4 regions of the Streptomyces sp. NPDC093568 genome follow, and region 1 is predicted to be linked to each of the others. Evidence: riboswitches for the same ligand, from Rfam matches in the RefSeq annotation. Region 1 holds a riboswitch; each other region holds the start of a gene.

Region 1 (7,229 bases):
GCCGTTGTACGTGGCGATCTTGCCGCGCAGGTGCTTGAGCACGGGCACGCCACGGGTGTCGAAGCCGGTCGTCACCATGACGGTGCCGACGGCGGAGGTGAGCCGGGAGATGGCCCGCTCGAATCGCTCGGCCACCTCGTCGGGGTCGGTGCCGGGCCGGATGATGTCGTTGCCGCCCGCGCAGAACGAGACCAGGTCCGGGGCCAGTTCGACGGCCTTCGGAAGCTGGTCCTCGACGATCTGGTCGAGCAGTTTGCCGCGCACGGCGAGGTTCGTGTAGTCGAAGTCGCCCTCGGGGCGCCGGTCGGCGAGCAGGACCGCGAACCGGTCCGCCCAGCCGACGAACGCCCCGTCGGGCCCGGGGTCGCCGACGCCCTCGGTGAAGCTGTCCCCCACCGCGACGTACGACCCGATCACTGATCTGCTGTCACTCTTCGAATCGTCTGCCACGTCGGGACATGATTCACCTTTGAATGTGACCTACGCGACCGTAGGAAAGGGTTGACGTGCGGTGAGATAAGCCACTCCCCAAGTGTTCACCAAACCCGGAATAGCCTTTTGAGCAGGGGTGTTGGTGCCCGATCGGGCCGCAGACGCACCGCTCACACTCCGCAGACACACCGAAGGCCGGACCCGGGGATCGGGGTCCGGCCTTCGGCTGCGTGTCAGGCAGGTGGCTTTCGCGCGGGCTGGGGTCAGCCGATGGCGACGCCCTTGGAGCGGAGGTAGGCGACCGGGTCCACGTCCGAGCCGTAGTCCGGGGTGGTGCGGATCTCGAAGTGCAGGTGAGGTCCGGTCACGTTGCCGGTCGCACCCGAGAGGCCGATCTGCTGGCCCGCGGTCACGGTCTGTCCGGCCGAGACGCCGAGGGAGGACAGGTGGGCGTACTGCGCGTAGTAGCCGTCGGCGAGCTGGATGACGACCTGGTTGCCGTACGCGCCTCCCCAGCCGGCCGAGACGACGGTGCCCGCGCCGACCGCCTTCAGCGGGGTGCCGGTCGCGGCGGCGAAGTCGACACCGGTGTGGTAGCCGCTGGACCACATGCTGCCCGCCACCTTGTACGCGGTGCCGACGGCGGCGCCGGAGACGGGGGCGGAGAAGCCGGTGGCGGTGCTCGCGTTCTCGGCGGTCGTGGCCGCCTTCTTCGTCGCCTTCTTCGTCGCCTTCTTCGCGGCGGAGGGCTTCGAGGCGGAGGACTTCGAGGCCGAGGAGTCCTTCGCGGAGGACTTCGACGACTCGGACGCCGAAGAGGAGGAGGACGGCGACGGCTTGGGGGCGCTCGTCGCGGCCTTCTTGCCGCCGATCGAGAGCTTCAGACCGGGGTGGATGAGCGACGGGTCCGAGCCGACGGCCTCACGGTTGTCGGCGTAGAGCCGCTTCCAGCCACCGCTGACGTTCTGCTCGTCGGCGATCTTCGAAAGGTAGTCGCCGACCTTCACCGAATAGGTCCGCACGCCCGTCTTCTTCTGGGCGTCCTTCTTTTCGACGGACTTCTGCCCGGCGACCGGAAGGGACTGAACGGCCTTTTCCGAAACGGACTGAGCGGGAGCGGCGTGGGCGCCGGTCGCTCCCATGAGGGGAAGAGCGAGGGCGGCGCCACCGGTTCCGGCGACGGCTATGGAGCGGGTGAAGCGCAGGGACTTCGGACGGCGATGCTTACCCTTCGCGGGCATGGCGATTTCCTCTCCGGCGCCTGCGAGGTGAGCTGTCGGGTGCGGGCTGGAGATGCCCGGCCGCGTCGGGACGCGACTTGACCCCAAGCCTGTTCCGGAGACCGGAACAGGCGGTTGTACCTGTGGGTCCCCCGCTCCTGCCGTGGACGGGTGAGTTTGCGCGGAGTCCGGTCGGCGGCAGGATTCGGCGTCCGTCCGGATTGGTGGCGAACGTAAGCGAGGAAGACGCATGGGAACAAGTGAGGGGTTCCGTCCGAATGCGTTCCCGTTGATCCCTTGTGGGAATTACCGGTCACACTGCGTGAATTATCGGGACGCCTTCCGACGCAAAGCCCCTTGAAAATCGCGCGAATTACGTGAACATGACGGGCGACGCAACGTCACGGATATGACGCTCCTCACGTGACGTTGCTCCAGCTCCCTTCACTGCAGAGCGAGTTGGAATGAAGGCACCAATTCGGACAGAACTCCTAGATGCGACGGAGGCGAATAACTGCCGCATCGAGGTCGCCCCGCAGGCCGGTTCGCAGTCCGTGATGCACCAGTACGACCCCTCGGTGAATTTCGCCCGTTTCAAGGCATTCGTACGACGCTGTCGGGTCCAGGGCGCGCAGCCGCAGGGCCGGTACGGGCTCGCCGTAGCTCTGGGCCTGGAGCCAGGCCAGGACGACCGTCTCGTCCCCGAGCACGTACTGCACCGCGCTGAGCCCACCGCGCGGGGGCCGCAGCCGGTAGAGGTCTCCACGCTGCACCAGGGGGCGGATCTCCTTGTAGAGTGCGACCCACTTCCCGGCCTCGGCGAGCTCCTCCTCGGTCCAGCGCTCCAGGTTCCCGCCGACCCCGAGCACACCCGCCATGGCACTGACGAACCTGAAGCGCAGCGAGCTGGCCCGGTGGTTGAGCATGGCGTTCGGGCTGTCGGTGACCCAGGCCGCCATGGCACGCGCGGGGTGGATCTGGCTGAAGCCGTGCTGGATGGCGAGCCGGTCGAGGGGGTCGGTGTTGTCCGAGGTCCACACCTGGTCCGTACGGCTCAGCACGCCGAGGTCGATCCGTCCGCCACCGCCCGAGCAGGACTCGAAGGCGACGCCCGGGTGAGCGGCGCGCAGCCGGTCCAGCAGGCCGTACAGGGCGCGCACGTGGTCGGTCCACAGGCGCTGCGGATACGCCTCGCCCGGCCAGCCGGCATCGGAGAAGCAGCGGTTGAAGTCCCACTTCACATAGTCGATCGGGGCGCTGGACAGGAGCCCGTCGAGCTGCTTCCAGAGGTAGTCCTGGACGTCGTCGCGGGCGAGGTTCAGGACGAGCTGATTGCGGAATTCCGTCCGCTTTCGTCCTGTTTGATACTGAACCCACTCCGGATGGGCGCGATACAACTCGCTGTCCGGATTGACCATTTCCGGCTCGACCCAGATGCCGAACTGCATGCCGAGCGCGTGCACGTACTCGGCGAGCGGCTTGAGACCCGACGGGAAGCGGTCGGGGTTGGGCGTCCAGTCGCCGAGCCCGGCACGGTCACTGGTGCGGGTGCCGAACCAGCCGTCGTCCACCACGAACAGCTCGACCCCGATGGCCGCTGCCCGCCGGGCGAGCACGCTCTGCTGCTCCTCGGAGATGTCGAACTCGGTCGCCTCCCAGGAATTGAACAGCACCGGCCGGTCCCGCTCGGCGTCCGGGATCACGTACGCGCGCTGGTACGCGTGCCAGGCACGGCTCGCCCCGCCGAAGCCGCCGTCGCTCCACAGTCCGGCGAAGACGGGGGTCGTGAAGGACTCCCCCGCCGCGAGGCTGAGCAGGCCCGAGTCGTCGTGTCCGGCCCCGCCAGTGATCTGCACGCGCGCGTCCGGGAGTTGGGCGACCGCGATGCGCCAGGAGCCGGACCAGCCGAGGGCGCAGCCGTAGACCTCGCCGCGCTCCTCGGTGGCGTCCGTGTCGAGCGCGACCCAGGGCAGGTGCTGGTGCCCGGTGTGGCCCCGCCGGCTGCCGATGACCTTCTCACCGTAGGTGAGTGGGGCCTGCGCGAGCCGGGACTCGGCGCCCCAGCGGCCGTGCAGCTGGGACAGCCGCCAGTCCTCCCGGTCGGGCAGCGTCCAGGTGGCCGAGTCGGCGCGCAGCACCTCCAGGACGGGCCCCTCGTTGTCCAGGGTCACCCAGCGCTCCACCACGTCGGCGCGCATGCGGTAGTGCAGGGTGACGTGCAGCCCGCCGTCACGGAAGCGCAGCCGCAGCTCGTCGCCGTCGGCCTCGTGGCGTACGAAGCCCCACTCGGTGCCGCGCCGCTCGTCGGTGCGCACGGACAGGGCGGGCCGTACAAAGCGAGGGCCTCCCTCGACGGGGTACTCCTCGCGCCCGTCGAGCGGGGACTCGAAGGGCCAGTACTCCGGCAGCGGACGTACGGCCAGGGCCTCGGCGTCGGCGAGCGCGATCCGCGGCCCCCAGTGCAGGTGCAGCAGCTCGTCGCCTTCCGTCAGATGGACGGCGTAACTGCTGGTCGGCCCGGAGAGGACCCAAGTACGGCCGTTGTCGGAGATCTCCAGCATCAAGCCCCCACAGAGACGAACAGGTGCGATCAAGTACCAACATCATCATGGTCCGAGCGGCCCTGAAGCAACGCCTGTGGACAACTCATTGGCCCAGGAATGCGTGTCGTATGGTCGAGAGCGCACCCCGTCGGCCACATCGCCGAGCCGCGCCGCCGGGGCCGACCGGGAGGAGCCCCCGTGACGCAGCAGATCCCGTCGACCGAGCCCGAGCTGGCCGGTGTTCGCAATTTTCGTGATGTGGGCGGACTCCCGACGGTGGACGGACGACGGGTGCGGCACGGAGTGCTGTTCCGCAGCGGCCATCTCGCGCACGCGACCGCGGAGGACGCCGCCTTCCTCGCCTCCCTGGGGCTGCACACGATCTTCGACTTCCGTAACTCGGCCGACCAGCAGCTCGAGGGCCCGGACGTCGCGCTGCCGGGCGTGCGCAACGTGAACCTGCCGCTGTCCGACCCGGCGGACGGCGCGGAGTTCTGGAAGATGGTCCGGGACGGCGATCTCGACCAGCTGCGGGAGATCCTGGCGGACGGCAAGGGGGCGAACCGGATGATCGTCTCCTACCGCTCGATCATCAAGGAGCGCACCGCCGAACACTCCCAGGTGCTGCACGCGCTGGCCGAGGAGAGCGTCCCGGCCCTGATGCACTGCGCGGCCGGCAAGGACCGCGCGGGCCTGTCCATCGCCGTGACGCTGCTCTCCCTCGGCGTCGAGCGCGAGGCGATCGTCGCCGACTACCTGGAGTCCAACGCCAAGCACCGCCGGTACAAGGTGAAGCGCAACGGCAGCGGTGACTCGGTCTACTCACCCGAGGTCATGGAGCTGCTCAGCCCGCTGTTCGACGCGCGGGCCGAGTATCTGACGGCGGCCTTCGAGACGATCGAGGAGACCTGGGGCGGCGTCGACAAGTACCTGGACCAGGGCCTGCGGATCACTCCGGAGACCAGGGAGCTCCTGCGGGAGCGCCTGCTCGACTGACGCCCGGCCGCCCCGGCGCCTACTTCCCGCCGCCCGCCTCGAACAGGAAGTAGACGAAGGCGGCGAACACGTGCCCCACCGCGATGTAGATGATGAGCCGCACCCACAGGGCGCGCGGGAACTTGTCCTCGATGTTGCTCATGGCGTCTCTCCAGGGGTGGGGCCCAGGCACAGCGTGGCCGTGGGGCTCTGCAGCAGGGTGTGGACGAACAGGAGCTCGACCCCGCCCTCGTCCAGGGCGGCGATCCGGTGCGGGGTGAGCGAGTCGAAGTGCGCACTGTCGCCGGGCGCGAGCCGGTGCGTGGTGTCCCCCAGGCGCAGCCGCAGCCGCCCCTTCAGGACGTAGAGCCACTCCTCGCCGGGGTGCACCCGCACGATGTCGCCCTGTGAGCCGTACGGCACCTGGACGCGCAGCGCCTGCATCCCGCGCCCGTGGGAGCCCGCCTGCCAGTAGGTCCAGCCGCCGGCCGCGGTGGGCTCCATGTCGGTGGCGCGCACCACGGCGTCCCGGTCGGCGACCGTCTCACCGAGCAGTTCGGAAACGGTCGTACCGTAGATACGTGCGAGCGCGAGCAGCATCGGCAGCGAGGGCTGGCGCTGCCCGGTCTCCAGCCGGGAGAGATGGGCGGGCGACAGCCCGGCGGAACGGGCCGCGGCCTCCAGCGTGAGGGAGGCACGGCGACGCAGCGCGCGGAGCTGGGGCGCGACGGCGGGCAGGGCATCGACCAGCCCCGCCGCTTCGGCCGCGACCCCGGGCTCCGGCTCGGTCTCGGGAGAGCTCATGCTCCCCATTCAGCCGCAGGTTTGCCCCTGCGGCAAATTTATTGCCTCATAGGCAAAAATTCTGGCGTCGGCTGTCGGCCCCCCGGTGGGCGAGCCCCGCGGGACCTCACCGGTTGGCGACCGCCTGCTTGATCAACGTCTTCCCGAAGTCCCACATCAGCCCACCCCCGCTGTGCGCGTCGTCCATCACGTCCGTGAAAGCGTCGACGAACCGGTCCACCTCCCGCTCACCGATGATCAGCGGCGGGATGAGCTTGATCACCTCCAGGTGGTCACCGGAGACCTGCGTGAGGATCCGGTGCCGTCGCAGCAGCGGGACGACGACCATCTGCGCGAACAGGCCCTTGCGCGCGGCCTGGAGCATGGTCCAGCGGCCGCGCAGCTTCAGCGAGTCGGGCCGGCCGAACTCGATGCCGATCATCAGGCCCCGGCCCCGGACGTCGGCGAGCAGCTCGTACTTGTCGGTCAGTGCCGCGAGCCGGGACCTCAGCTGCTCCCCGGTCACCCGCGCGCCCGCGACGATCTGCTCGTTCTCGATGACGGACAGCACGGCGAGCCCGGCCGCCATGGCCTGCGCGTTGGAGCCGAAGCTCGCCGAGTGGACCAGCACCCGGTCCATGGACGAGTAGACCTTCTTGAAGATCCAGTCCTTGCCTAGCGTGGCACCCACCGGCACATAGCCGCCGGAGAGCGCCTTGGCCACGCATACCAGGTCCGGCTCGACGCCCTCCTCGTGCTGGTAGGCGTAGAAGTCGCCGGTCCGGCCCAGCCCGGTCTGCACCTCGTCGGCGATGAGCAGCGCCTTGTGCCGGTGCAGCAGTTCCTGCGCGGCCCGCAGATAGCCGGGCGGGGCCTCGTGCACGCCCTTGCCCTGGATCGGCTCGACGATCAGGGCGGCCACGTCGCCCTTCTTGAGCTCCCGCGCGAGCGCGTCGAGATCGCCGAGGGGCAGGGCCGTGTCGGGCAGCAGCGGGGCGAATCCGTCCCGGAAGCCGGACTCGCCGTTGACGGACAGGGAGCCGGTGGTCAGCCCGTGGAAGGCGTGGTCGCAGTACAGGATCCGCGGCCTGCCGGTGGCGAACCGCGCGAACTTCAGCGCCGTCTCCACCGCCTCCGTCCCGCTGTTGCCGAAGAACACCCGGTCCAGGTGCGGGCTGTGCGCGAGCAGCTTCTCCGCCAGCAGGCCGGGCAGCGGCTGGCAGTCGAAGCGGGTGAGGTCGGCGAGCTGGGCGTCGAGGACGTCGTGCAGCGCCTT
Region 2 (7,229 bases), on a different contig from region 1:
CACGCCGCCGACGGTGTTCAGCCGCAGGATCTCTGCGGTGTCGGCCAGCAGGCCGTGGTGCTTGCCGGACTGAGTGGCCTTCAGGTCGAGCTCGGGGATGTTCCTGTCGCCGTTCGGGGTCTTGGAGAGGACGGACCCCGTCACCGCGCTGCCGTCCCGTGCGATCCACTGCGGCGTCCCGGAGTTGGGCGCCACGAAGGAGTGCGCGATACGGCCGCCCAGTACGGCGCTGACGTCCCGCTGGGCGAAGGCGTACCCGCCGCCCTCGGCGGGCTTGCACTCGTAGATCTGCTTGCCCTTGATGACGGACGCCTGGAAGTTGTCGAGCGCGTCGCGGAAGTCGAACTTGGCGACGGTGACCTTGTGGAGCTGCCCCCGCACGGCGCCGCCCGGGAACTCGGCGGTGTGGAGGTTGGCGTAGAAGGAACTCGGGTCGGTCTTCAGAGCGTTGAGCAGGGCGGGGTCCTTCACGGTGACGGTCCCCGTGACGCTGTGCCCCTTGCTCTTGCCGAGCAGGCCGCCGAAGTCGACCTTGATGCCGCCGTTGGTGCCCTTGGCGCCCTGGTGGATGTGGAGGGCGGTCGGCTTGCCGGTGCCGCGCCAGGTGACGGCGACGGAGACCTTCTCGCCCTTGACCTTCACGAACTGCAGCGCGGCACCGTCCCTGTCCCCGACGGCGGGCCCACCCGCCACGGGGACTTCGTTCGCCCCGCGGAGACTGGCCGCGAGGACCGTACCCCCGCCACCGTGGGTCCCGGCACCGAGGTCCCCGCTCCGGCTCACGATCCCCTGCGTGTCGCCTCCGGCGTGGCCCGCGTGGTCTGCACGGTCGCTTCCGGCGTGGCCCGCGTGGTCGGCGCGGGCGCTTCCGGCGGCGAAGGCGGGAATCACCGCGGTGGCGACACCACCGGCGGCGGCCACCGCGACAGCGGTGACGATCAGGCTCTTACGGCGCTTCGAGAACGTCGTCTTCATGCCCATGATTCTGTTTTCTCCCCGTAATGCAGCTGACGCCCCCTGCGTCAGCTTCTGGGCATTCATACGGAGGCGATCTTACTTTGGACTCAGTCCAGCATTGTGACCTGCGTCACACGGTTCTTTTCAGCCCAGCCGGCGTTTGAGGACGAGGCCGTTCAGGCCGATGGGGGTCCAGGGGGCGAAGCCCCTTGGAAACCCCTACCCGGCGCGATGCACCACCGCGTCGCACAACTCCATCAACGCCGCCTTGGCATCAAGATCCGGCAAGGGCGCCAGCGCGGCCCGCGCATCCTCCGCGTACCGCACCGTGTCCCGCCGAGCCTGCTCGAGCGCCGGATGCACCCGAAGCTGGGCCAACGCCTCCGCGAGCCGCGCGTCGTCACTCAGATCGGAGTCCAGCAGCTCGCACAGCGCGATGTCCTCGGCCAGCCCCAGCCGCTCGGCCCGCTCCCGCAACCGCAGCACCGGCAGCGTGGGAATGCCCTCACGCAGATCCGTCCCCGGCGTCTTCCCGGACTCCCGCGAGTCGCTCGCGATGTCCAGGACGTCGTCGGCCAGCTGGAAGGCGACCCCGAGCCGCTCTCCGTACTGGGTCAACACGTCTACGACCGTCTCGTCGGCGCCCGACATCATCGCCCCGAACCGGCACGACACCGCCACGAGCGACCCGGTCTTCCCGCTGAGCACATCCAGGTAGTGCTCGATCGGATCCCGGCCGTCCTGCGGCCCCGCCGTCTCCAGGATCTGTCCGGTGACCAGCCGCTCGAACGCCTCGGCCTGCACCCGAACGGCCTCGGGCCCGAGGTCGGCCAGGGTGTGCGAGGCGCGCGCGAAGAGGAAGTCGCCGGTCAGTACGGCGACCGAGTTCCCCCAGCGGGTGTTCGCGCTGTCGACCCCGCGCCGTACCGCCGCCTCGTCCATCACGTCGTCGTGGTAGAGCGTCGCCAGATGGGTGAGCTCGACCACGACGGCCGACGGGACGACCCCCGGCGCGTACGGATCCCCGAACTGGGCGGCGAGCATCACGAGCAGCGGCCGGAACCGCTTCCCACCGGCCCGCACCAGGTGCTGGGCGGCCTCGGTGATGAAGGGGACCTCACTCTTGGTGGCTTCGAGCAATCCCTCCTCGACAGCCGCCAATCCGGCCTGGACATCGGCTTCCAGAGCCTGGTCCCGCACGCTCAGCCCGAACGGCCCGACGACGGTCACGAGGGGTCTCCTGTCTGCTGGTGTCTACTGGCGGTTACACGGTTTGTCGATAGGTCGCTGCCATCACTCAAGTCAGCGTATCCGGTCAGGTTTCGATCACCGATGCCGCCCACCCGTCCACCACGGGCGGTATCGGATCACGGCCGGTATTTTTTTGATCACGTGATAAGGCCGGATATCCATCGACTTATAGGGAAGTAGCGGCCTGTATCCCGAACCGACGCCGCCATCGGATCCGAGAACATGCAGGCCATCCGCGTCCCGGCCCTCGCGGACGCGGCCGCCCGCAGGGGCCTGGGCATGCCGACAAGGCCCACAGACCCCGCCTCCCACGGCCGGGGCCGCGCGCCGGAGGGCGGGGCCCTGATCGTTCGCGGCCACTACGCCATGGCGGTGCCTGCCGCCACCACGACCCCAGGGAGCCCCGGGTCGATCAGCGCGGGCACGGGGCCACCGAAACCGATGGCCGGCACGACCGCGGTGGACGCCGGGCCCGCCGGGCTCGCCGCGAAGCCCGCGAAGGCCGCGAAGGCCGCGGCGCGCCGGCCGCGGCGCACGATGCGTCCGGTCCGCCGACCGGCCGGGGATCCCGCTCATGCACATCCGTATGTCCTCCCCCTGCGAGACGACACATCACGACCCGCGCGCGCCGCTCGATCGTCATGACAACGACGTGCACCGCATGGGAGGTTCCGTCCTCACGGGGGTCGCCGACCCGGCGGCCGGGCAGCCCGGCGCGGAAGTGGGCGAGCAGACCCGCGTGTTGAGGCCGGGAGCTCACCGGCCCCTTCCGGGCCGCACACGGCAATGAGTTGCAAAAAGGGGCATTTCACGACCCCGGCGGCGCGCTCCACCCGGAGGGCGAAGAGGCCCTTTTCCGTCGGACGCGGGAAAAACGGACTCCACGGACAGCCGGTTAAAGGCGAGTTGGAGCCATTGCCCGATTTGCCACTTCTGTGATCACCAGTGAATTGGGTCACTCACCCCCGCCCGCACCCTGGGCCGGGCACACCCCTCCCCGCCTTGCCCCGAACGCAAGTTGAGGCTTGGCAACCGCAAAGGATCAAGCGCCCCATACGCCTCAGACCATGGTCAACCGCACGACAGGTGATTACGGCACTTGTTCCGGGCATGTGCTCTCGCATACGTTCCCGCTCGTCGGGCGGACGCCTAATCCTGCCGCCGCCCGAGTCATCCCCGACGTAACTCACACACGCGCGGCAGGAGCGGGGGACCCAGGTAAGTCGCCGGACCGGACGCCTTGATGGCGCCCGCGCACCGGCTTGGGGTTAAGTCGCACCGTCGCGAGACGGCGCGGCCGGGCATCTCCCGCCCGAACCCGACAGCTCACCTCGCAGGCGCCGGAGAGGAACAGCGCCATGCCCCGAGGCAAGCACCGCCGCCCCCGCACCAACCCGCTCACCCACCGTGCCGTCCTCGCCGGCACCGGCACCGTCGCCCTCGCCCTCCCGCTCCTGAGCGCGACCACCGCAGGTGCCGCGGAGCCCGCCAAGACCTCCACCACGGCCAAGGCCGGCTCGATCACGTACACCACCAAGAAGGGCGACACGCTCTACGGCATCGCGGACCGCTACGACGCCCAGGGCGGCTGGAAGCAGCTCTTCAAGGACAACCGCGAGGTCATCGGCGACAACCCCCGCCTGATCCACCCGGGCGTCGACCTGAAGGTCCGGGCGACCAAGAAGGCGTCAGCGCCGGGCAAGACGGCCGACAAGGCGTCCGCACCCGCCAAGAAGTCCTCCGTCGCCCAGGCCACCCAGACCTCGGTGAAGTCGTACCCGAACAACCTGGACGGCTGGATCCGCAACGCGCTGGACATCATGGCGCAAAACGGAATCCCTGGCTCATACGACGGCATTCACCGCAACATCATGCGCGAGTCGTCCGGCAACCCGCTGGCCATCAACAACTGGGACTCCAACGCCGTGGCGGGCACCCCGTCCAAGGGCCTCCTCCAGGTCATCGACCCCACGTTCGCGGCGTACCACGTGCCGGGCACGGTGTACGACCCCTACGACCCGGTCGCGAACATCGTGGCCGCGTGCAACTACGCGGCCGCGCGCTACGGCTCGATCGACAACGTGAACGGGCCCTACTAGGGAATCGCCCCCGGGACTCCCGGGCCCCCGGGGAAGTAAGCGACTCATCGGCGCATATCGTCCTCTACTGGACGATCACCCTCTACTGGAGATCACCCTCTACTGGACGATATGCGCCAAGCTCCCCGCGAACAGCCTCTCCAGGACGACCGCGATGCCGTCGTCCTCGTTCGACAGGGTGATCTCGTCGGCGACCGCCTTGAGTTCGGGATGCGCGTTGGCCATCGCGACGCCCCGCGCGGCCCAGTCGAACATCGGGATGTCGTTGGGCATGTCACCGAAGGCGATCGTCTCGCGCGGACCGAGCCCGAGATGCTCGGCGGCGAGCGCGAGACCGGTCGCCTTGGTGATGCCGCATGGCTGGAGTTCGACGGTGCCGGGCCCCGACATGGTGACCGTCGCGAGCGAACCGACCACCGCACGCGCCGTCGCCGCCAACTCGTCGTCCGACAGGCTGGGATGGCGTAGCAGCACCTTGCTGATCGGCTCGCACCACAGGTCTCCGCGGCGCCTGACGCGTACGGCGGGCAGGGTCGGGTGCGGCATCAGATACCCGGGCTCGATGAGCGTGAGCCCGTCGACGCCGTCCTGGTCGACGGCGGCGTACACCTGCCCCACCTCGGCCTCGATCTTGCCGAGCGCTGTCTCCGCGAGCTCCCGGTCGAGCGTGACGGACCACAGCAGACGGTCCGCGCCCGCGTCGTACAACTGCGCGCCCTGTCCGCACACCGCGAGCCCCGTACTGCCCAAGTCGTCGAGCAGCGGACGCACTCTGGGCGCCGGCCGTCCCGTCACGACGAGGTGCTGGGCACCGGCCGCCGCCACCCGCGCGAGCGCGTCGACGGTCCGGTCGGAAAGCGTGTCGTCACCGCGGAGCAGCGTCCCGTCCAGGTCAGTGGCGATGAGTGAATATGCGATGGGTGGGGCCATGATCAGAGAATACGGACAGGAGGCCCCATCGACTCGACCTGAACCGGACGGCTGCTGTGTTCACATGCGTTGACACCTGTTCCGGTTCCGCTTCTGCTTCCGCGCCCACAACTGTCCTTTCCCCGTCGCGATTTCACTCCCACGTGGTGCCGGAGCGCGCCTGAGCCGCGCCTGAACCTCCGCCCGCCGTGACGACCTGCTGTTTCTCCGGCACCGGCGACGCGAGGCCGGCACTGCCCAAGACGGGCGCCCCACCCGTAACGTGTGGCCCGACCACATGGCATACGGAGCGGATGAGAGTGAGGCAGCACCCCATGCCCCCCTTCGATCTCCCCGAGGGCGACCCCTTCGGCACACACAACCTTCCGTACGGCGTCTTCTCCCTTCCCGGCTCTGACCCCGCGCGACGGGTCGGCGTCCGGCTCGGCGACCACGTCCTCGACGCGGGCAAGGCGGCCCACGCCCTCGGCTCGCCGTACGCCCCGCTGCTCGCCCAGGACTCCCTGAACGCGCTGCTCGCGGCCGGCCGCACCACCTGGTCCGACGTGCGCCGCGCGGTGACGGCGTGGGTGACGGTGCCCGCGCACCAGGAGACCGTCCGCGACCTGTTCCACCCGCTGTCCTCGGTGACCCTGCACCTCCCCTTCGAGGTCGCGGACTACGTCGACTTCTACGCCTCCGAGAACCACGCCCGGAACGTCGGCCAGATGTTCCGCCCCGACGCCGCGGACTCGCTGACCCCCAACTGGAAGCACCTGCCCATCGGCTACCACGGCCGCTCGGGCACGGTGGTGGTCTCCGGCACGGACGTCGTACGGCCCTCGGGCCAGCGCAAGGCGCCCACCGATCCGGCGCCGCTCTTCGGCCCGTCGGTCCGCCTCGACATCGAGGCCGAGGTCGGCTTCGTGGTCGGGACACCGTCGCGGATGGGCGAACAGGTGGCGCTGGGCGACTTCCGGGAGCACGTCTTCGGCCTGTGCCTCCTCAACGACTGGTCGGCACGCGACATCCAGGCCTGGGAGTACGTCCCCCTCGGCCCCTTCCTCGGCAAGTCCTTCGCCACGTCGGTGTCGGCGTGGATCACCCCGCTGGACGCCCTGGAGGAGGCACGGGTGGCACCACCGGAGCGCACGCACCCCCTGCTGCCCTACCTGGACGACTCCGGCTCCGACACGGAACCCGGCGGCTACGACCTGCGTATCTCGGTGGCCGTCAACGGCCACGTGATTTCCGAACCCCCCTTCTCCACCATGTACTGGACGGCCGCCCAGCAGCTCGCCCACATGACCGTGAACGGCGCCTCGCTGCGCACCGGCGACCTGTACGGCTCCGGCACGGTCAGCGGACCGACCGAGCGCGAGCGCGGCTCACTGCTGGAGCTGACGTGGAACGGCCGGGACCCGCTCGAACTCCCCGACGGCAAGCGGACGTTCCTGGAGGACGGCGATGTCGTGACGCTGACCGCCTGGGCGCCCGGTCCCGGTGGGGTCCGGGTGGGGCTGGGTGACGTCACGGGGCGGATCGTGGCGGGGTGACGACAGTGGGGTCCGGGCCAACTCGGGGCTCCTACCGGGTGGTTCGCGGTCGCGGGCGCGGCCTCGGGCGGGTGTGATGCCGGCCCGGAGCGCGCATTCGGCGCGTCTTTCCCCCTGACTCCTTCAAAGGTCACCGTCATACTGGCTGGCGGTGGAAAGCGCGCCACGACCGGCGTTCGCGGACCGCCGCCCCGCTGTGCCATCCCCGCACCGTCCCGTCCAGGATCCGGAGACCTTGGCATGACCGTCTGCATGCTCCTGCTGAGCATCGTCGCCCTGACGGCCGCCGTACCCGTCCCCCGAGCGCTGACCCGGGCCACCTGGGCCGAGCGGGAACCGGTGGTCGCGCTCTGGGTGTGGCAGTGCCTGGTCGCCACCGTCCTGCTGTGCTGCCTGACGGCCCTGTCCCTGGGCACCGCCGCCGTCTTCGGCACGGTCCGCGCCCAGCTCTTCGCTC
Region 3 (7,229 bases), on a different contig from region 1:
GTCCTGGTGAATCGTTGGTCCAATGGGTTGGCCAGAGCTTGCCCACTGCCTACCATCGATCACCGCAAGACTTTGTGCGCCCGCCCGTCGCCCGACCACCACCCCTGGTGGAGACGCTGCGCGCCGCACCTGTTGTTGCGCTCTCCTCGGGAGGTCTCCTTGCACCGCCGCCGTCGCACCGCGTTCCTGCTATCCGCCGCGATCGTCGCGGCGCCCCTGCTGACCGCCTGCGGATCCGACGCGCACCCCGGTGCGGCCGCCGTCGTCGGCGGCCAGCGGATCACCGTCTCGCAGCTGGAGGGCAGGGTGAGCGAGGTGCGCGCGGCTCAGCGCGCGGCCGTGCCCGACGAGGCCGCGTACTCGCAGGTGATCGCCAAGTCCGGGACCCTCCCGCGCGACGTCCTGCACAACATGGTTCTCGACGAGGTGCTGCACAAGGCCGCCCAGGACGCGGGTGTGACCGTCACCCGCAAGGAGATCCAGGAGATGCGCGGCGGCCTGGAGGAGCAGGTCGGCGGCGCGAAGGCCCTGGAGACCGCCTGGCTCCAGCAGTACGGCATCCCGCCGCAGCGACTCGACGAGAACCTCCGCCTCCAGCTGGAGGCCCAGAAGCTCGCCACCAGCCTCGGCACCGACACCGGCAAGCCCGCCTTCTGGAACGCCCTGGCCGGGGCGTCCAAGAAGCTCGACATCGACATGAACCCGCGCTACGGCACCTGGGACGTGCAGAAGAGCAGCCGGGCGGACGCGAAGACGCCGTGGGTGCGTGAGGTGACGGCGGCGGGCGCGCAGCAGCCGATGTGACGGCGACCGGGGCGGGGACAGTCGCGGAGCCCCACCCGGCCTGTGGATAACTTCCGGGGTCGTCGGTCGCTTGGGTTACGTTCGGATCGTGAACGCAACCAGCCCCGAAGCCGCCGCCGACCCCGGCCGCATCGTCCTGCTCACCACCAGCCACCGTGTCGCCCCCGGCCTGCTGTCCTGGCCCGCGTGGCAGGCGCTGCACTCCGCCGACCGCGTGCTGTGCGCGGACGGCGCGCACCCGCAGCTGCCGTATCTGCGCGAGGCCGGGATCACCGTCGACGAGGCCGCCCCGACCGCGCAGGACCTGATCGAGGCGTGCGCCGGCGGCCGCACGGCCGTGGTCGTGGCGACCGGCGAGGGCGAGCCCGCGCTCACCGACGGCCTCGCCCGCCTCGCCGGCACCGGCCGCGTCCAGATGCCGGAGCTGGAGCTGCTCCCCGCCTCCTACGACCTGCCCGGCGCCCGGCTCCTCGACCTCGTCCAGGTCATGGACCGCATCCGCGCCGAGTGCCCCTGGTCCTCCCAGCAGACCCACAAGGGCCTGGCGAAGTACGGCATCGAGGAGGCCTACGAGCTCGTCGAGGCGATCGAGGACGGTGACCGCGACGAACTCCGCGAGGAGCTGGGTGACGTCCTCCTCCAGGTCGTCTTCCACGCCCGGATAGCCGAGGAGGATCCGGAAGCCCCCTTCTCCATCGACGACGTGGCCGGCGGCATCGTCGCCAAGCTCATCCACCGCCACCCCCATGTCTTCGGCGACGAGACGGCGACCACCCCCGAGGAGGTCAAGGAGCACTGGCTGCGCACGAAGGCGGTCGAGAAGCGGCGCGAGTCGGTGACGGAGGGCATCCCGCTCGGCCAGCCGGGCCTCGCCCTCGCGGCCAAGCTGGCGTCCCGGGTGCGCACGGCGGGTCTGGAGGTGCCACTGCCGACGGGGGAGGGCCTCGGTTACGAGCTGCTGGCGATGGCGGTCAGAGCGGAGGCGGCCGGCGTGGACCCGGAGGCGGCCCTGCGGGTGGCGGCCAGGACCTACCGGGACGCGGTGCGAGCCGCGGAGGGCCTCGGCGCCGTGTAGCTTCCAGGGCTCTCGGCGGGCCGCGGATGGCCTTGGTGCGCCGTTGCTTTCCGGGCTTTCGGCGGGCCGCGGATGGTCTTGGTGCGCCGTTGCTTTCCGGGCTTTCGGCGGGCCGCGGATGGTCTTGGTGCGCCGTTGCTTTCCGGGCTTTCGGCGGGCCGCGGATGCTTGGTGCCCTGTAGCTTCCCGGGCTCTCGGCGGGCCGCGGATGGCCCCGGCGCCCCGTAGCTTTGCGGGTCTCTCGGCGAGCCACGGATGGCCCCGGCGCCCCGTAGCTTCCCGGTCTCTCCGCGAGCCGCGGATGGCCTCGGCGCCCCGTAGCCTCCCGGGCCCTCGGGCGAGCCCGGAAGACCTCGGCGCCCCGTAGCCTCCCGGCCCCTCGGCGCACCCCCCGACCCGCCAGCTACCGTCAAGGAGTGACCAACCAGCCCACCCCCACCCCGACCCCCACCCCCGGGCCCCCGGACCTCTTCACCTGGGAGTTCGCCACCGACCCCTACCCGGCCTACGCCTGGCTCCGTGAGCACGCCCCCGTGCACAGGACACGGCTGCCCAGCGGGGTGGAGGCCTGGCTGGTCACCCGGTACGCCGACGCCAAGCAGACCCTCGCCGACCCCCGGCTCTCCAAGAACCCGGCCCACCACGACGAGCCCGCGCACGCCAAGGGCAAGACCGGTATCCCGGGGGAGCGCAAGGCCGAGCTGATGACGCATCTGCTCAACATCGACCCGCCGGACCACACGAGGCTGCGCCGGCTCGTCTCGAAGGCCTTCACGCCCCGCAGGGTCGCCGAGTTCGAGGGCCGGGTGCAGGAGCTCACCGACCAACTCATCGACGGGTTCGCGGAGAAGGGGAGTGCCGACCTGATCCACGAGTTCGCCTTCCCGCTCCCCATCTACGCCATCTGCGACCTGCTGGGCGTCCCCCGCGAGGACCAGGACGACTTCCGGGACTGGGCGGGCATGATGATCCGGCACCGGGGCGGCCCGAGGGGCGGGGTCGCGCGGTCGGTGAAGAAGATGCGCGGCTATCTCGCGGACCTCATCCACCGCAAGCGCGAGGCACTTCCCGCCACTCCCGACCCCGGCGAGGACCTCATCTCGGGTCTCATCCGCGCCTCCGACCACGGTGAGCACCTCACCGAGAACGAGGCCGCGGCGATGGCCTTCATCCTGCTGTTCGCCGGTTTCGAGACGACCGTCAACCTCATCGGCAACGGCACCTACGCGCTGCTCACCCACCCCGAGCAGCGCGCCCGCCTCCAGTCCTCGCTCGCCGCGCACGAGACCGCCCTCCTGGAGACCGGTGTGGAGGAACTCCTGCGCTACGACGGCCCCGTCGAGCTCGCCACCTGGCGGTTCGCCACCGAGCCGCTCACCATCGGCGGGCAGGACATCGCGGCCGGCGACCCCGTCCTCGTCGTGCTGGCCGCCGCCGACCGCGATCCGGAGCGGTTCGCCGACCCGGACGTCCTCGACCTCGGCCGCCGCGACAACCAGCACCTCGGTTACGGCCACGGCATCCACTACTGTCTCGGCGCCCCGCTCGCCCGGCTGGAGGGCCAGACCGCACTCGCCACTCTCCTCACGCGCCTTCCGGACCTCCGACTCGCGGTGGATCCGGGGGAGTTGAGATGGCGCGGCGGTCTGATCATGCGCGGACTGCGCACGCTTCCGGTGGAGTTCACCCCAGTTGGGTGACTCTGTCCGCCGTCGTGAACGTGACACGCGCTCATGTCTGTGATCTTCACGTGATCTACGCGGCATTAACTTGTGACAAGTGATCGTCTGCCTATACGTTCACGGATCAACAAGGCGCCCAGGTTTTACGCGCCCTGGTCACTGTTGTCTCGTGAAAGGCCCCCGCATGCTCTCCGGGAACGGTCGTCACCGTCGCCCCCGTCAGGCTCCGGCTCTCCTCGTCGCGGCCGGCGTGACCGGGTCCGCCATCGCCATCCCGCTCCTCGGCGCCACGGGCGCGAGCGCGGCCGAGGGCAACGTGTGGGACAAGGTGGCCGACTGTGAGAGCGGCGGCTCCTGGAGCGCGGACACCGGCAACGGGCGTTACGGCGGGCTCCAGTTGACCCAGAACGACTGGGAGAAGTACGGCGGCCTCGACTACGCGACCAGTCCCGACCTGGCCAGCCGCTCCCAGCAGATCGCCGTGGCGCAGGACGTCCTGGCGGACCGGGGGACCAGCCCCTGGGGAACCTGCGCGGTGCTCAACGGGCTCACGCCGAAGTCCGGCTCGGTCGATCTCGACACCGGAGTGGCGGAGGACTCACCCTCCGAGGTGTCTGGTTCATCCGGCTTGCTCGATTCGCCCGGATCATCCGACTCCTCCAACTCGTCGGGTTCATCCGACTCGTCCGACGGCTCGACCCCCTCCGGCGACCCGTCGGACTCGTCGAGCGGCACCCCCGGCACCTCGTCCGGATCGCCCGATAATTCCCCCTCTTCCTCCTCCTCGCCCTCTTCGTCCGAAGGCTCCGAGAAGTCCGATGAGTCACCCGCCGCGAAGGATTCACAGTCGCCGGACAGCTCTCCCATAGAGACGCCCAAGGGTGACAATCAGGACAACTCGGAGCAGGACGCGGGCTCCTGGAGCCTCGTGGACACCGGGTCGATCGACGACGCGACGACGACCGGCTCCGGACGTCATCGCGGCCCCAGCGCCGACGAGAGCGACGCCGTCGACGGTGCCACCAAGTCCACCGGTCGGCACGCCTCGTACAGCGTCCGTGCCGGTGACACCCTCGCCTCCATCGCCGACTCCCTTGACCTCGAAGGCGGGTGGCGCGCGCTGTACAAGGCGAACGAAACGGCCATCGGTCCTGACGCGAACCACATCTTCGCCGGTCAGACCCTGGACGTCCCCGTCGAATAACGGTCGAACGGGGCGAAAAACAGCGCCAGTTCGCGTCATGTTTCGCCATATAATGTCCGTTTTAACAGTAGTGAGAGATAGATCTCAGAAGCCCTGATCGTCTTTGAAATTCCGCGAATCGCGTGTCTACGGTCATGACCGCTCGCCATCAGTGCGAGCCCCGACAGCCGTCACGCCGAATCCTGCCGGCGGCCGTACGGGAACAGTCGTCGCGTAAAGCGCCGTAGGCAGGAGCGGGGGACCCAAGGTTTGCGCCGGGTCCGGCGGTTGAGCCCTTCGGGGCCGTACCGCCGGAGCCGGCTCGGGGTGAAGTCGCGCAACGGAAGCCGGAAGGCGGACGTGCGCGGCCGGGCACTCAACCGGCCCGAACCCGACAGCTCACCTCGCAGGCGTCGGTGAGGGGATCCATCCATGCTGTTTTCCAGCAAGGGCAAGCACCGTCGTCCGTCCAAGGCCGCTCGCGCCATCGCCGTCGTCGGCGTCACCGGTGCCGCCGCCGTCGCCGCCCCGCTGATGGCCGCCGGCAGCGCCTCGGCCGCCACCGCCTCCGAGTGGGACGCCGTCGCCCAGTGCGAGTCCGGCGGCAACTGGTCGATCAACACCGGCAACGGCTACTACGGCGGTCTGCAGTTCTCCGCCTCCACCTGGGCCGCGTACGGCGGCACCGCGTACGCCTCCACCGCCGACCAGGCCAGCAAGGCCCAGCAGATCGAGATAGCCGAGAAGGTCCTCGCGAGCCAGGGCAAGGGTGCCTGGCCGAACTGCGGCACCGGCCTGTCGAGCGCCGCGTACTCCGGCTCCTCCTCGCAGAGCACCGAGTCCACCACCCGCTCCTCCGAGCAGCAGTCGGCCTCCCGCTCCGCCGACCGCCCGGCCGCGAAGAAGAGCGCCAAGACCGTCACCACCCCGACCGGCAAGAAGGTCAAGAAGGGCGACGGCGAGTACAAGGTCGCCAAGGGTGACACCCTCAGCTCGATCGCCGAGGAGAAGAACGTCAAGGGCGGCTGGGAGAAGCTCTTCCAGCTGAACAAGGACATCGTCGAGGACGCGAACCTGATCTACCCCGGTCAGCAGCTGCACCTGAAGTAACAGACGGGCGACAGCTGAACCACGGCGCCTTCATCCACGTGGACCTCATAGTGAAGGCGTCGTGAGGGTCACCCCCGTCCCCACGCTCCCCGCCTCGGTGCGTCTTCCCCCGTACGCACCGGGGCGGGGTTTTTTGTACCGCGTCTTTGTTCCTTTCGGAAACAATTTACTCTCGGTTCTGTCCACGGGGCGGTCGACCGCTGGTCTGGTGCCTGGAGCCGGTTAGGCTCGTCTCGCAGCACCCACCGCGGTCTGCGTACCCGCGTCACATCCGAAGAAGGAGATGCTCGTGCCGTCCATCGACGTCGTCGTAGCCCGGGAAATCCTGGACTCCCGAGGCAACCCCACGGTCGAGGTCGAGGTCGGCCTCGACGACGGCAGCACGGGTCGTGCCGCCGTCCCGTCCGGCGCCTCCACGGGCGCCTTCGAGGCCATCGAGCTCCGCGACGGTGACCCGAACCGCTACCAGGGCAAGGGCGTCGAGAAGGCCGTCCTCGCCGTCATCGAGCAGATCGGCCCCGAGCTGGTCGGCTACGACGCCACCGAGCAGCGCCTGATCGACCAGGCCATGTTCGACCTGGACGCCACCGACAACAAGGGCTCCCTCGGCGCCAACGCCATCCTCGGCGTCTCGCTCGCCGTCGCCCACGCCGCCTCCGAGGCGTCCGACCTGCCGCTGTTCCGCTACCTCGGTGGCCCGAACGCGCACCTGCTGCCCGTCCCGATGATGAACATCCTCAACGGCGGATCCCACGCGGACTCCAACGTCGACATCCAGGAGTTCATGATCGCCCCGATCGGCGCGGAGTCCTTCTCCGAGGCGCTGCGCTGGGGCACCGAGGTCTACCACACCCTCAAGAAGGTGCTGAAGGCCCGCGGCCTGTCCACCGGCCTCGGCGACGAGGGCGGCTTCGCCCCGAACCTCGGCTCCAACCGTGAGGCCCTCGACCTCATCCTCGAGGCCATCAAGGAAGCCGGTTACGCCCCCGGCGAGCAGATCGCCCTCGCGCTCGACGTCGCCGCCTCCGAGTTCTACAAGGACGGCAAGTACCTCTTCGAGGGCAAGGAGCGCTCCGCCGCCGAGATGACGGAGTACTACGAGGAGCTCGTCGCGGCCTACCCGCTCGTCTCCATCGAGGACCCGCTGTTCGAGGACGACTGGGCCGGCTGGAAGGTCATCACCGACAAGCTCGGCGACAAGGTCCAGCTCGTCGGCGACGACCTGTTCGTCACCAACCCCGAGCGCCTCGCCCGCGGCATCGAGGAGGGCACCGCCAACGCCCTCCTGGTCAAGGTGAACCAGATCGGCTCGCTCACCGAGACCCTGGACGCCGTCGAGCTCGCCCAGCGCAGCGGCTTCAAGTGCATGATGTCG
Region 4 (7,229 bases), on a different contig from region 1:
GGGGGCCGGGCGGCGGCACGGTCGGTGGCGCAGTACGAGGCCTACGCCACGTCGCTGGCGTTCCTGCGGCACCGGGGGCGCCGCGGGCGGGCCGGCGCGGACTACGTCGTACGGGAGCAGGAGTTGCTGCACGCGCTGTGGGCCCGGCGGGAGTTCGCCCGGCCGGCGCTGCAGCACGCGCTGTCGGCTCAGGCCTGGCCGGCGTACGGGTACGGGGCGCCCGCCCACTGGCAGCCGTACGGTCAGGGTTACGGGCCGGCGGCGCCCTACCCGGCGTACAACCCCTACCGCTCGCCCTGAACGCCGAAAACCGGCAGTCCTGGCGTCGGGGGGACGCCGCCGGGACCGCCGGTGGATCGGAGTCGGGTGATGCTCAGGAGCCCTGGGGCCGTGAGCCCGTGGGGTTCCTCAGACGGTGAGGCCCTTGCTCTGCAGCCACGCCATCGGGTCGATGCCGCTCGCGGCGCCGTCGGGGTGCACCTCGAGGTGCAGGTGGGCGCCGGTGACGTTGCCGGTGGCGCCGACGCGGCCGATGACGTCGCCCGTGTTGACCTTCTGGCCCACGCTGACGCTGATCGAGGACTGGTGAGCGAACCAGAGCTCGGTGCCGTCGTCGAGGGTGAGGACCGTCTTGTAGCCGTACGACCCGTCCCAGCCGGCGAAGGTGATGGTGCCGGAGTGGATCGCCTTGATCAGCGTCCCGGTGGGAGCGGCGAAGTCGAGGCCGGTGTGGTAGCCGGAGGACCAGTAGGCGCCGGCCTGACCGAAGGTCGAGGTGATGGTGTACGAGGAGGTCGGCAGCGTGAACTGCTTGGCCAGCTCGGCGAGGCGCTCGGCCTCGGCCTTCTTGCGGGCCTCCTCCTCGGCGGCGGCCTTCGCGGCGGCGGCCTTCTCCTTGGCCTCCTGCTCCGCCTTGGCGACCGCGGCGGCGGCCTCCTTCTCGGCGGCGGCGACGGCGGCCTCGGCGGCCTTGGTGTCGATCTGGTCCTGCTGGAGCTCGGCCTGCGCGATGATCCGGCTGCGCAGCGCCTCACCGGCGTCCGAGGCGCCCTGCGCGGTCTGCTCGGTGGTCTCGCCCATCGTGCTGAGCGCGGTGGCCGTGTCCTCGGCGGGCTCGGCGGAGTCGTCGGAGATCAGCGGCAGGTCGGGCATGGTGATGGCGACCGGCGGCTTGCCGCTGTTCGCGCTGGCCATACCGCCCGCGCCGACGGCGGCTATGACGCCTACGCCGAGAACCGTGGAGCTGCGGGCGAGTCCCCCGCCGCGCTGCTTGGAGACACGGTGCCTGCCACGAACGGGACGGATGGACTCCGCGGTGGGATTCCACTCCTCGAACGGGCCCTCGTCGGTGCGGTAGCTGTCGTAGCCGAAGGTTTCCGTACTGCGCCGACTCGGCACGAACGGGGCTTGCGGAGCAGGCCGGTTTGACGCCACGTGGGCGTACTCCTTTCCTTCCTTCTCGCCTACCGGGTTAGCTGACGGGTTCGGAGCAGGAAGGTCTCCTACGCGCGTATACCAACCGTGCTTCCACGGCGGAATCCGTGCGATTCACCCCAGGGTGGTGGTTCCCCGGCTCCCTTGCGGGACTCGGCGCATGAGCACGGAGCCGCCTCTTGTGACGGCTGGGACGACCGCGCTGCGTTATCGAACGTTAATAGACCCGGGGTGTGGATTCCAAGCTGTTCCGCTTGATCATTAACGATTTTCGCCTGGACTTACGGGTCATCAGCTGCCTAAATCGGGCGAGTTGGCCAAGGCTCAGGAGTCCCACAGGTATTGACGGTATGTCAGTTGTTATGCGGAGGGCGCTCATCCGATCACCCTTGGTGAGAAGGATCAAGAAACGGGGGTCACGGCCGCCGAACGGCCATGAGCGCCATGTCGTCCGCCATCCCGCCGCCGGAGTGCCGGCGCACCTCCGCCGCGAGCACGCCGAGCAACGCGGCCGGCTCGCGCAGGGCGTTGGCCCGCCCGGCGAGCCCCGCTTCGGGGTCGTAGAACCGCCCGCTGTCGTCCCGCGCCTCGGACAGTCCGTCCGTGTACAGCAGCAGTGTGGCCCCGCTCGGGAAGTCGGCCTCGTCGGCCCGGTCGGGCCAGGCGCCGAGCTCGCGCATGCCGAGCGGCAGCGCCGGTTCGGTGGCGGGCAGGGAGCGCACGGAGCCGTCGGCGTACAGCAGCAGCGGGGAGGGATGCCCACGGTTCACCAGCCGCACGACGCCGTCGCTGTGCGGCAGTTCGGCGAGTACGACGGTGGTGAACCCCTCGCGGACCGAGGCCCCGTCGCGCCGCCTGCGCTCCCGCTCCAGTGCCCTCTCCAGTCGCTGCGCGACCGCCTCCAGGGTGGTCTCCTGCTCGGCGGCCTCCCGGAAGGCCCCGAGGACCACGGCGACGGCCCCGACCGCCCCCATCCCCTTGCCTCGCACGTCGCCCACGATCAGCCGGACGCCGTGCGGGCTGTCCTGCACGGCGTACAGGTCGCCGCCGATGGAGGCGCCGGTCTGCGCGGCCTCGTAGCGCGCCGCGATCCGGAACCCGCCGATGCGTTCGCCGGGTTCCGGCAGCACGGCGCGCTGGGCGGCCTCGGCGATCTCGCGAGCGGAGGCGAGGCGCTGGTCGCTGCGGCGGACGAGGACGTTGATGAGGACGGCGAGGACGGAGACCACCAGGACCGTGGCCAGCTCGGTGAGGATCTCCGCCCGGGTCAGGCCGCCGCTCAGGACCCGCAGCACGAGCAGTACGGCGAGGGCGACGGCACCGGTGAGCACCGTGCCGCGCAGCGAGTAGAGGGGAGCGGCTACCAGCGGAGCCGCCGTGAAGAAGGGCGCGCCGGTGAAGCCGGTGGGGGTGACGTGGTCGAACGCGGCACCTGCCGCGATCAGCAGGGCGGGGAGCAACCGGACGAACCGGCGCGCGTATGAGATCCGCCGCTGCTCCACCTGATCAGGGTTGCCGATCAGGGGGCGGGCAGCGAGTGCTGGGGGCCGACCGGGGAAACACTCAGGGCCGGAACTGAGAAGTTCCGGCCCTGAGCCTTCAGTAGCGGGGACAGGATTTGAACCTGCGACCTCTGGGTTATGAGCCCAGCGAGCTACCGAGCTGCTCCACCCCGCGTCGGTGAATCCATAGTACGCCATCCGCAGGACCCGAAGCACACGCGTTTCCGGCGGGCGGCTCTGACCAGGGTTTTTCGGTCGGTTGTGCGGGCCGCGTCACACCCGGCGGGTCAGGACGACAGGTGGGCGTTGGGCGCCTTGGCCCGCTGTTCGTACTCCGGCAGGACCAGGACCTCCACCCCGTGCGCCGCCAGCATCCCGCTGCCGTCGGCCCCCGTCACGAACGTGTCCGGCTCCCGCCAGGCCGTCACCACGCGGCGCACCCCGGCCTCCAGGATCAGCCGTGCGCAGGGCACGGGACGCGACGAGCGCCGGGTGCAGGGCTCCAGGCTGGAGTACACGGTGGCGGACGCCAGCCTCGGGTCCCCCGGCGCGATCTTCGCCAGCGCCGCCTCCTCCGCGTGCACCACCGGATCGTCGCCCTCCCGGGAGTACCCGCGCGCCAGCTCGGTCCCGTCGGCGGCCACGACCACGGCCCCGACGCTGAACGCCGTCGCGGACGGCGGGCACTGCGCCGCCAGCTCGCAGGCCAGCGCCAGCCAGTGCCGGTCCGCGGCGGCGGGGAGGGCGCCGGCCCCGGGTGCCGTCGGCTCGTAGCGCATCAGCACGACGTCCTCGATCCGCCGTGTCTCCAGCAGCCGCAGCCGCCCGCCCTGGTAGGCGCCCGGCCCGAACAGCCGCGGCGCCCCCGAGTCCCCGACGAACAGCGGCGCGAGCACCAGCTGCAGCTCGTCCGCCAGCCCCTGCTGGAGCAACTGGGTGTGGACCGTGCCGCCGCCCTCGACCATCAGCCGCTCGACACCGCGCACCTCCCGCAGGTGTGCCAGCAGCCCCCGCCAGTCCAGTTCCTCGCCCAGCGCGACGACGTCCGCGGCGACCGGCTCCCGCCGCAGCCGCTCCGCGCCCTTCTCCGTCGTATAGACGATCTTGTCGCCGCCGGTGTGCCAGAAGTTCGCCGCCGGGTCCAGCTCGCCCGACGCGCTGACCGTGACCTTCAAGGGGTACTCCGACTTGCCCCGCGCCACCCGCGCGGCCCGCCGCTCGGCCGAGTTCACCAGGAGCCGGGGGTTGTCCGCCCGGATCGTGCCGGCGCCGATCAGGATCGCGTCCACGGACGCCCGGACCTCGTCGACCCGGTCGAAGTCGGCGACGCTGGACAGCAGCAGCCGCTCAAGGGTCGTGTCGTCGAGGTAGCCGTCCAGGGAGACGGCGGCCGACAGCAGGACGTAGGGGTACGACGGCATGGGCGCGCTCTCCGGCTCGGCGATCTGATCTTGGTTCAACTTTGAAACAAACCTACACTGGTCACATGACGACTCGCTGGCTCACCCCGAAGGAGCAGCGCGCCTGGCGCGCGTACGTCGCGGCCGCCGCTCTCGTGGAGGACGCGCTGGACCGGCAGCTCCAGCAGGAGGCCGGCATGCCCCATCTGTATTACTCCATCCTCGCCACCCTCTCCGAAACCCCGGAGCGCAGACTGCGCATGACCGACCTCGCCGAAGGGCTGAAAATCACCCGCAGTCGGCTGACGTACGCCGTCACCCGGCTGGAGCGGGACGGCCTGGTGCGGCGCGAGGACTGCCGCTGGGACAAGCGGGGCAGCATCGCGGCCCTCACCGACGAGGGCATGCGGGTGCTGGAGCGCGCGGCGCCCGGTCATGTGGAGACCGTGCGATCGCTGCTCTTCGACCGGCTGACGCCCGAGCAGGTCGGGCAGCTGGAGGAGATCTTCACGGCGGTCGGCGAGGGGTTCCAGGGGGAGGGCGCGCACGCCTCCCCGGACGACGTGCCCTGGCGGCGGCGCTCCGGCAAGTCCTGTTCGTGATCCGCGCGACAGTCCCGTTGATTCAAATTTGTTGATTCAAATTTAAAGCAGGGGTAGGGTCCTGACCGAGCAGCTGATTCAAATCTGAAGCAGCCCGCACGTACGGAACCCGGAGAACCCGCATGCCCGACTTCACCGCCGCCGCCACCCAGCGCGCCCGCGTCCGGGTCCCGCTGCGCTTCCAGGACGGCTACCGCATCGACGCCGAGCTGGTCACCTTCCACGGCCTGGCCGACGGCCTGGAGCACGTGGCCGTCGTCCTCGGCGACCCGGCCCCCGGCACCACCCCGCTGGTCCGGCTGCACTCCGAGTGCCTGACCGGCGACGTCTTCGGCTCCGCCCGCTGCGACTGCGGCCCCCAGCTGCGCGAGGCCGTCGAGCGCATCGCCGAGCGCGGCGGCGTCCTGCTGTACCTGCGCCAGGAGGGCCGCGGCATCGGCCTCTACAACAAGCTCGACGCGTACGCCCTCCAGGACCAGGGCCTCGACACGTACGCCGCGAACGCCGCCCTGGGCCTGCCCGAGGACGCCCGCGACTACACGGCCGCCGCCCAGATGCTCACCGCCCTCGGCATCGGCGATCTGGACCTGCTCTCCAACAACCCCGACAAGGCGGACCAGCTGCGCGCCCTCGGCGTCGAGGTCAAGGACCGCGTCCCCACCGGCGTCTTCGCCACCCCGGACAACCTCCGCTACCTGCGCGCGAAGGTCCTCCAGACCCAGCACACGCTGCCGCTCGGCGACCTCGCGGAGCTCAACGCGGGCTGACGGCAACGCGAAGGGGCGGGCGCCCGGCACCGGACGCCCGCCCCTCGGTCGTGGGTACGACGGCTACGGCGTGACCTTCTCGATCGTCACCCCGCCCACACCCGCGGTCGTCCCGCGCGTGTTCACCAGCCGTACCTCACCGAAGAGCTGCCGGCCCTCGGGCACCGCCCGCGCGACGGTGACGTCGGCCGCCGCCTTCGCCGTCCCGCCCGTGCCGAGCTTCACCGGCGTCGCCTCGTCGACCTCGACCGAGCCGAGCGCGGTGGAGAAGAAGGCGTCCCGGTAGTCGTACGCGGTCGAGCCGGACGGCACCTCGAAGCCGGCGACCTCCACGGTGTAGGTGCCGGCCGCCGGGGCGGCGATGGAGACGGACTCCTCGGCGTCGCCGTCCGCGGACTGGCCGACGAGCTTGCCGGCCGCGTCGTACACCGACAGGTCCAGGTCGGCGCCCAGGTCGGAGACCTTGCCGATGGAGACGTCCAGCGAGGTCGTGCCCTCGGGCACCTCGATGGTGCTGGTGTGCGTCTGGCCGCCCGCGATGGTCGGCCGCGCCGTCTTCGACGAGCCGAGCGCGCCGCCCTTGAGCCTGCCCTCGACCGCCTCCAGCTTGTTGGTCACCGTCCAGGACGCGTCGACCGGCGTGCCGACCTTGGCCTCCGGCACGGTCACGGTCGCCGGGTCGAAGGACGCGCCGTACACGGTGGCGGCCAGCTTGAACGGGTTGTCGAGCAGCGCCGACGTACGGCGTGCGTCGACCTCGATCTCCCAGACGCCGGGCTGCGGGTCCTCGTAGGCGGCGATGTCCGTCGTGCCCGGGTCGTCGTCGGCGGCCGTGACGCCGTACGGGTTGATGGCGCTGAACAGCGTCCTGCTGCCCTCTTTCAGTCCGCCGAGCGTCACCTGGAGCGACTTGGCGCCCTCGGGGACGGTGAGGAAGTACGACTTCACGTTGTTGCGCTGCACCGAACCCGAGGCGGTGAAGGTGTGCCGGACCGGCGTGGAGACCACCACGGTGGCGAGGATCTGCTCGTCGACGCCGACCGTCCGCGGGTCGTCGGCCTCGAGGATCGCGCTCTTGATGCCGGCGTGCTTCGGCGCGGCCTGCACCTTGACCGTCACCGGCTTGTTCAGCGGCAGGCTGACCACCTTCGGGCCGGCGATCGAGAAGGTGCGGGCCTTGTTGTTCGCCAGGCGCAGGGTGTGCGGGAGCGAGCCGGCCGGGCCGGACGTACGGGTGAGGGTGATGTCGTACGTCTTCTTCTGCCCCGCCTTCAGACCGCCCTCGCGGTCGTACAGACCCGTGCCGAAGCCCGGCGTCTTCAGCGCCTGGTCGAGCGCGGTGTCGACCGGGGCCTTGACCGCGTAGTCGTGGGCGGTGGCGCCCGCCTTCACGGCCTTCCAGGCGTCGACGACGTCGATGCGGCCGGCGCCCTCCTCGTAGGCCTGGAGTCCCTCGATGTGGTGGGCGGTCGAGGTGAGCGCGGTGCGCAGCTTCTCGGGCGTCAGATCGATGCCCTTCCGCTT

The links. A riboswitch is a leader RNA that binds a small molecule or an ion and turns the genes downstream of it on or off. The one in region 1 is predicted to bind cyclic di-AMP.
Region 2: linked by a shared signal. The riboswitch ahead of ACIRD7_RS28420 (LysM peptidoglycan-binding domain-containing protein) and the one ahead of ACIRD7_RS05005 (LysM peptidoglycan-binding domain-containing M23 family metallopeptidase) in region 1 are both predicted to bind cyclic di-AMP.
Region 3: linked by a shared signal. The riboswitch ahead of ACIRD7_RS26115 (transglycosylase family protein) and the one ahead of ACIRD7_RS05005 (LysM peptidoglycan-binding domain-containing M23 family metallopeptidase) in region 1 are both predicted to bind cyclic di-AMP.
Region 4: linked by a shared signal. The riboswitch ahead of ACIRD7_RS31245 (M23 family metallopeptidase) and the one ahead of ACIRD7_RS05005 (LysM peptidoglycan-binding domain-containing M23 family metallopeptidase) in region 1 are both predicted to bind cyclic di-AMP.

The regions. Positions count from the first base shown of each region.
Region 1 is NZ_JBIWJD010000001.1:1,162,371-1,169,599, reverse strand. Features, by position in the region: gene ACIRD7_RS05010 (SGNH/GDSL hydrolase family protein) at 1-417, opposite strand, end outside; gene ACIRD7_RS05005 (LysM peptidoglycan-binding domain-containing M23 family metallopeptidase) at 696-1,673, opposite strand; cyclic di-AMP (ydaO/yuaA leader) riboswitch at 1,678-1,836, opposite strand; gene ACIRD7_RS05000 (alpha-galactosidase) at 2,144-4,213, opposite strand; gene ACIRD7_RS04995 (tyrosine-protein phosphatase) at 4,394-5,191, shown strand; gene ACIRD7_RS04990 (DUF6126 family protein) at 5,211-5,333, opposite strand; gene ACIRD7_RS04985 (helix-turn-helix domain-containing protein) at 5,330-5,974, opposite strand; gene ACIRD7_RS04980 (aspartate aminotransferase family protein) at 6,081-7,229, opposite strand, start outside.
Region 2 is NZ_JBIWJD010000007.1:390,988-398,216, forward strand. Features, by position in the region: gene ACIRD7_RS28405 (CHRD domain-containing protein) at 1-975, opposite strand, end outside; gene ACIRD7_RS28410 (polyprenyl synthetase family protein) at 1,177-2,187, opposite strand; gene ACIRD7_RS28415 (hypothetical protein) at 2,568-2,744, opposite strand; cyclic di-AMP (ydaO/yuaA leader) riboswitch at 3,376-3,561, shown strand; gene ACIRD7_RS28420 (LysM peptidoglycan-binding domain-containing protein) at 3,567-4,307, shown strand; gene ACIRD7_RS28425 (HAD family hydrolase) at 4,407-5,237, opposite strand; gene fahA (fumarylacetoacetase) at 5,552-6,772, shown strand; gene ACIRD7_RS28435 (M56 family metallopeptidase) at 7,013-7,229, shown strand, end outside.
Region 3 is NZ_JBIWJD010000006.1:499,986-507,214, forward strand. Features, by position in the region: gene ACIRD7_RS26095 (SurA N-terminal domain-containing protein) at 160-804, shown strand; gene ACIRD7_RS26100 (nucleoside triphosphate pyrophosphohydrolase) at 893-1,879, shown strand; gene ACIRD7_RS26105 (cytochrome P450) at 2,296-3,579, shown strand; gene ACIRD7_RS26110 (transglycosylase family protein) at 3,746-4,765, shown strand; cyclic di-AMP (ydaO/yuaA leader) riboswitch at 4,975-5,172, shown strand; gene ACIRD7_RS26115 (transglycosylase family protein) at 5,177-5,854, shown strand; gene eno (phosphopyruvate hydratase) at 6,138-7,229, shown strand, end outside.
Region 4 is NZ_JBIWJD010000008.1:454,610-461,838, reverse strand. Features, by position in the region: gene ACIRD7_RS31250 (PrsW family intramembrane metalloprotease) at 1-300, shown strand, start outside; gene ACIRD7_RS31245 (M23 family metallopeptidase) at 409-1,434, opposite strand; cyclic di-AMP (ydaO/yuaA leader) riboswitch at 1,446-1,603, opposite strand; gene ACIRD7_RS31240 (PP2C family protein-serine/threonine phosphatase) at 1,851-2,936, opposite strand; tRNA gene ACIRD7_RS31235 (tRNA-Met) at 3,038-3,111, opposite strand; gene ACIRD7_RS31230 (dihydrofolate reductase family protein) at 3,224-4,357, opposite strand; gene ACIRD7_RS31225 (MarR family winged helix-turn-helix transcriptional regulator) at 4,423-4,938, shown strand; gene ribA (GTP cyclohydrolase II) at 5,061-5,705, shown strand; gene ACIRD7_RS31215 (S8 family serine peptidase) at 5,769-7,229, opposite strand, start outside.